Undibacterium sp. KW1: one gene and its partner. The main gene of each other region encodes a partner of the protein of the gene in region 2 in a complex. Links are inferred from orthologs where the notes say so. Each region holds a gene or a part of one and is shown on either strand. Other genes may lie near its edges. The genes, in order: UNDKW_RS23745 and xseA.

Region 1 (3,086 bases), 3.5 Mb from region 2 along the record:
TGCCAGACAAGAGGTTTCTGAGTTTTTGCGAGATATCGCCAGGGGCTGCTTCTTTGCGCTTTTCTGAATTACGGCTACGGCGTATGCGGAAGGACTCGTGCAAGTCGGGCAAAATGCCTTTGGCAATCAATGCTTCATTGAGGGCATTTAAAATTGGTTCCAGATCGAACAGTATGTCGGCTCGCAACAGTGGCAACACCAGCTCATGGGTGTTTACCTCTGGATCAAACTCACACCAGGCAGAATAAATGGTGTGCAGGAAAATCTCTGGACGGAAAGGATTTTGCGCAATGCTCAGTGCATCATGCTCCATCAAGTGGGCAAAACGCATATTCAATGCGGCATACTGCTCGGCACTATCGAGTTCCAGTGTGCGGCCAGCCCTGCTCAGGGCCAGTTTTTTGTCCATCTCTTCGTAAGTGACCAGCGTCAGGGCGACGTCGGCATTGCTCGCGACGATTTTGACACCTTGCAGGAGAGCCTCGATTTCCTTGCGGAAAGCAGCTTCAAATCCAGCCGATGTCAGGTAGAAAAAGGCATAGCCATTTTTTTTGAGCAATTGCCCGGCGTTAAAGCTCAGGTTTGCTTCGCGCGCATCCATGCTTTGCTCAGACAAGGCGAGGAAGGCATTTGCCAGGCGGGCAGAGAATGCATCTAACTGGGATGCCACCAAATGATTCGCCAGCGGAATCAGACCGCGCAAGACGGCATCGCGGGACTGTAGAACAGTACCGGTAGGCTTGGGCAGGTTGGCTGGCGTGGACATGGTGACAAGAGAATCAGGTTATTTTGTTCAAACTGAAATTAGAACAATAAAAGTAAGAAAATTTATCCAAGTAATACTATAGTGCAAATCGCACATTACAATTGCAAAGAATTAAGACAAAGTCATGACACAATTACAGTTTCTTTTGCGGTGTATGTTCTTTGCTCTAAGATAGTTGGAAAACAGCTAATCTGCACAAGAATTAATCAAACTGGATGAACGAACTATATACCGCTAATTTCCACATGGAAATGTTTGAAACGCAATTTCTGCAAAATTTAAGCATAGCTTCAGAACAAATTTCAAAACAGCAACAGCTCCGAGCACATCCCTTAAAATTGATTGCCATCATTGCAATAAACAGTAAATTTCTCGGTATTGCTCTAAAATAGCAGGTTGAACTCTGTTTACCTTGCTTTTCACGCCGATTTTTACGTTTGGTTTCACTTTTTTTTGTTAACGGCGCGAAACAAACATTTCTTTATGACAAAAAAACAATCAACTGCAAATCTAGCTGTTCCCGCCCATCTGGAGGGTCTGTCCTTTGAAGATGCGATGGCTGAGCTCAATAAGCTCGTCAACAGCATGGAAGCAGGCGAGCTGCCGCTTGAAGCCTCTGTAAGTGCTTACCAACGCGGTTCTGAACTGGTGAAATATTGTGCATCCCAGCTAGAAAAAGTAGAGCAACAAGTTAAGGTACTGGAAGCTGGCATGCTCAAACCTTTTGCCGACTCTGGCAATCAGGGTGGCAATCAAGGCAATGAGGAATGAGCATGAGTGAACAATTTGGTAACTGGATGCGACAAACCCAGGCAGAGTGCGAAACCAGCCTGAAACAGTTTTTGCCGGACGAAAATACAGTCCCGCAGCAATTGCATGCCGCCATGCGTTATGCGACCCTGGATGGCGGCAAACGGGTACGTCCTCTATTAGTATATGCAGCAGGCCAGTTGTTTGATGCGCCTGCCGCCTTGCTGAGCCGGGCTGCTGCTGCAGTAGAAATGATCCATGCGTATTCGCTGGTACACGACGACATGCCCTGCATGGACGACGATGCCCTGCGCCGTGGCAAACCTACAGTGCACGTCAAATATGATGAGGCAACCGCACTGCTGGTCGGCGATGCCTTGCAGGCACAGGCCTTTTTGGTCTTGTCTGAAGGTGAAGGTGATGCCAGCGCCAAACTGGCCATGCTGCAATTGCTGGCACGTGCTGCCGGCTCGGTCGGCATGTGTGGCGGACAGGCGATTGATCTGGCCAGCGTCGGTGTCGCCCTGAACCGTGAACAACTGGAGCAGATGCACAGGCTGAAAACCGGTGCCCTGCTACGCTCTTCTGTATTATTAGGGGCCATGTGTGGCAAAACCCTCGCTGCAGATGAAACTGCAGCGCTGGATAGCTATGCTGCCGCGATAGGCCTGGCTTTCCAGGTGGTAGATGATGTGCTCGACGCAACGGCAGATTCTGCCACTCTGGGCAAGACGGCAGGCAAGGACGCGGCAGATAACAAGCCCACCTTTGTCAGCCTCATGGGCCTGGAAGCTTCACGCGCATTAGCCACGCAACTATGCCATGATGCGCATGCAGCACTGAGCAATTTTGGTGACAAGGCCAGTTTATTGCACGACTTGGCAGATTTGATCGTGCAACGCCAGGCTTGATGTCAGGCTGTAGTTGATGTTGTAGGGTGCGCCATGCGCACCATCGTAGTTAAGCCTGCAATCAAGCAAGCGGTGCGCATGGCGCACCCTACGGGCAGCAGTAATTAAGGCTAACAGTAATCACGTCATTCCAGCGCAGGCTGGAATCCATCTGCGCAAGATCAGTTCATGCAGATAGACAAGGTTAGGAGTGTGCGCCGTGCGCACCACAGCAGTAAAAATAGTAAAGCGAACAATAAATTTGGCAGAGAGTTTTGCCAAAGAGTAGTAGTCAGACAGAAGTAAGCACGGACAGTAATACAATGCAGGTATGCGATAGCAGCTCTGACCATCGACCAGTTAATACATGGCAGACAATCAGAGGCGTTTAGCCAAGTAATGAAAAAGAACAATGACGACTTTATTAAACACCATTAATTCCCCCGCTGACCTGCGCAGCATGACGCGCAGCCAACTCAAGCCGCTGGCCGATGAATTGCGTCAATACGTGCTTGACTCCGTTTCCAAGACGGGCGGCCATTTGTCGTCGAACCTGGGCACGGTGGAATTAACCATCGCCCTGCATTACGTCTTCAACACGCCAGAAGACAGGCTGGTATGGGATGTCGGCCATCAGACCTATCCACACAAGATTCTGACAGGCCGTCGTGACCAGATGC
Region 2 (3,312 bases):
AATGAAGATGGCGGGAAGAAAGCGTAATAAAGGAGAGACTTTGGTTTGCATGCTGTTCAAAGAGTAAGGCGATAGAGCTTAGGGGAAAGTTCCTGGCGCTCATTTGAGCCATGATCTTCGCATAAACAGCTTGCATGATGGATGAAAAAAACCTGCGGTGCTGATGCATGCGCAGGTTTTTTTTCATCTGTGCTGTATATGTCACGACGCAACGGGCATCACGACAAGCTGGCTCAGCCCAGGTTTGCTGTGGCAAATTCCCAGTTGACCAGTGCCCAGAATGCTTCCAGGTATTTTGGACGTGCATTGCGGTAGTCGATGTAGTAAGCGTGTTCCCACAGATCGCAAGTCAGCAATGGCGTGTCTGCTGTTGTCAGTGGTGTTGCTGCATTGGATGTGTTGACGATGTCCAGTGTGCCGTCGGCTTTTTTGACCAGCCATGTCCAGGAAGAACCGAAATTGCCTACGCAAGACTTGGTGAAAGCTTCTTTGAATGCATCGAAAGAACCCCATTTGGCATTGATGGCATCTGCCAGTTTGCCACTTGGTGCGCCGCCGCCATTAGGTTTCAGGCCATTCCAGTAGAAAGTGTGGTTCCAGATCTGTGCTGAGTTATTGAAAATGCCGCCAGAAGATTTCTTGACGATTTCTTCCAGTGTGGAGTTTTCAAATTCTGTACCCTTGATCAGGTTGTTCAGATTGGTCACATAGGTTTGATGATGCTTGCCATAGTGATATTCCAGAGTCTCCTGGGAGATATGTGGAGCCAAAGCATCCAGTGCATAAGGCAGTGCCGGTAAGGTATGTTCCATATCGTGTCCTTTTATCGTGAGTTCATCATTTCCGGCAATCCGGAAAAGCCAGACCAGCATTGTAAGCTTTTGTGCAAAAGCGTGCACGCGGCCTTATACAAATTCTATGTATATGCGCAAAATGATGACTGCAATTGGCACAGCAGGTAATTGGTTTTGTATCGGTATGGCTCAATCCAGTTTGGTTTGCACACTACTGATGCCAACTTCAGCGGTACCTGATGCCAGTCTGACTTGTATCAGTGATTGTGGTTTGAGTTCAGACGTCTTGCGCAAGGCCTTGCCTTTGTGGTCGCTGAGGATGGCATAGCCGCGCTCCAGTGTGCGTTGAGGGTTCAACAGCTCAAGTTGGCTGCGCAGGGCAGACAACTGTTGTTGCTGGCCTTCAAGGCTATGCCTTGCCGCTTGCTGCAGGCGTCTTTGCATGTCTGCCAGCAGCACCCTGGGTTTGCTCAGGTCTGGCTTGTGTGTTTGCCAGCTCAGTGTCAGTTGCGTCAGCTCATGTCTGGCCTGGCGCACCGGCAAGCTGGCGCAGAGGCTGAGGTTGCGGGCCAGGCTTGCCAGTTGCAGACGTCTGGCGGCAATGGCAGCGCTGGGGCTGAGCAGGCGGCGGCTTTGCCAGTCCAGGGTCTGGGCCTGGTCATCCAGTTGTCTGTGCATACAGCGGCTGAGTATTTGCGCCTGGCGCTGTAATAACTGTAGCCAGGCATCCCTGGGCGTGGCTGCCAGCTCGGCGGCGGCGGTAGGTGTGGCTGCGCGCAAGTCAGCGGCAAAATCGGCGATGGTAAAGTCAGTTTCATGGCCTATGCCGGCGATCACAGGCATGGGGCAATTGACGATGGTGCGGGCGACCACTTCTTCATTAAAGGCCCACAGGTCTTCCATACTGCCACCGCCACGGCAAACCAGCAAGACATCGCATTCTTCGCGGGCAGCGGCAGAGGCTATCGCCTGGGCGATCTTCATGCCTGCGCCTTCGCCTTGTACTGGAGTAGGGTAGAGGATGACGTTGACGTGTGGCGCTCGCCTGTGCAGCGCGGTCAGGATGTCACGCAGGGCGGCAGCCTGCGGGCTGGTGACTATACCTATGGTTTTGACAAAGGTGGGCAGGGGGCGCTTGCGCTCGGTGTCAAACAAGCCTTCCTGTGTCAGTTGCGCTTTCAGGCGCAAGAATGCTTCATATAAATTGCCAACGCCGGCACGGCGTATGGCCTCCACACTTAACTGATAATCGCCGCGCGGCGCGTACAGGGTGACCAGGGCACGTACTTCGACCTTGTCGCCTTCCCTGGGCTGGAAGTCGGCATATTGCGCGCGGCCACGGAACATCACGGCCCTGACCTGGGCGCCACTGTCTTTTAACGTGAAATACCAATGTCCAGACGCGGCGCGGGTAAAGTTGGAAATCTCGCCAGACACCCAGGTCAATGGCAGGTTGCGTTCCAAAAGCTGAGCAACGGCCTGATTCAGCGCCGTAACTGTCATCACGGAGGGCGTGTTTACTGGGGGAGCGTAAGGCGATTCAGGATTCATAAAGCTTGGCGGCTGAAATTCTGTCCACAGAAGCATGGATTGGTCATCAGCATGTCATTTTGCCTCTGAGATGTCAAAAGAAATGAAAGTTTACTATCTAAGTCTTTGATTTTTAATAAAAATCAATCTGCAAAAGAATGAGGCAAAATGAAAATTCCCTTTCAAATCAAGGACATTGCGCTGCATCGAGCCGCTTGTGCACAAACTTATCCACAGAAATTGTGGTTAAGCTGTTGAAAACTTTATTTTCCAGCCAGCTTAGGTGGTTTGCCTAAAATATTTGCACTGCGGTAATCTTTTTTAAAATCAAGTACTTAGTGCCTTTCCATGCGCTTTTACACAAGCTTGTCCACATATTTTGTGCAGAATAAGCTGCAATCTACAGAGAAAATGAGGGTAAAGGCAATATTTTAAACTGGCCTGTGAATAATTGGAGTTTGCCACTTTTTTAGGCGCGAATAAAAGAATGATTAAAATCAGTGACTTAGTTACATACCCTATACTTTTTCACATAGTTGTCCACATATTTTGTGCAAAAGCCTGGATTAGCGCAAATCTGGCTTATAAATACTTGTCTTAAAATTAATTTTTCTGTGGAAAAAGTATTGTGTCGCAGAAAAACTGCCGTTTGCCTGTTTTTCTGGCAGTAGGGATTAGTGATTAAAAATCAGTGACTTGTAGCATTTATTTACGGTAATGCACAATCTTGTCCACATATTTTGTGCAAAACGCAGAGCATTTTCCTAGCCACATTTTTATGCTGAAAATTTGTGCAAAAATATGCAGGATTAGATGTTTGCCTAAAATATTGGCAGTACAATAATTTTCTTTTAAATCAGTCACTTGTCATTGTGCACAAGACTTTTGCACATACTTGTCCACAAATTATGTGTAGAAAAGACGGGGCTAAAATGGAAAAAATGCTGTTTTATCCACAAAATCGCCGTGCCTAAATCTTTGGCATAGT

What was found.
Region 1: the proteins of xseA (region 2) and UNDKW_RS23745 are in contact, whole or in part, in a cryo-EM structure (PDB 8TXR), measured with the Escherichia coli proteins. The link is inferred for Undibacterium sp. KW1 from one-to-one orthologs.

What each region holds. Positions count from the first base shown.
Region 1 is NZ_AP018439.1:5,280,935-5,284,020, forward strand. Bases 137-2,893 are described here. They hold UNDKW_RS23745 (exodeoxyribonuclease VII small subunit), read left to right. Parts: upstream 137-1,249; coding sequence 1,250-1,537; downstream 1,538-2,893. Other genes in these bases: UNDKW_RS23740 (DUF1631 family protein), read right to left, coding at 137-766; UNDKW_RS23750 (polyprenyl synthetase family protein), read left to right, coding at 1,534-2,427; dxs (1-deoxy-D-xylulose-5-phosphate synthase), read left to right, coding at 2,819-2,893. In the rest of the region: more of UNDKW_RS23740, read right to left, coding at 1-136; more of dxs, read left to right, coding at 2,894-3,086. UniProt on the Escherichia coli protein: Bidirectionally degrades single-stranded DNA into large acid-insoluble oligonucleotides, which are then degraded further into small acid-soluble oligonucleotides.
Region 2 is NZ_AP018439.1:1,739,379-1,742,690, forward strand. The notes cover bases 165-3,147. They hold xseA (exodeoxyribonuclease VII large subunit), read right to left. Parts: upstream 2,346-3,147; coding sequence 984-2,345; downstream 165-983. Other genes in these bases: sodB (superoxide dismutase [Fe]), read right to left, coding at 234-812. Also shown: UNDKW_RS07645 (DMT family transporter), read right to left, coding at 1-51. UniProt on the Escherichia coli protein: Bidirectionally degrades single-stranded DNA into large acid-insoluble oligonucleotides, which are then degraded further into small acid-soluble oligonucleotides.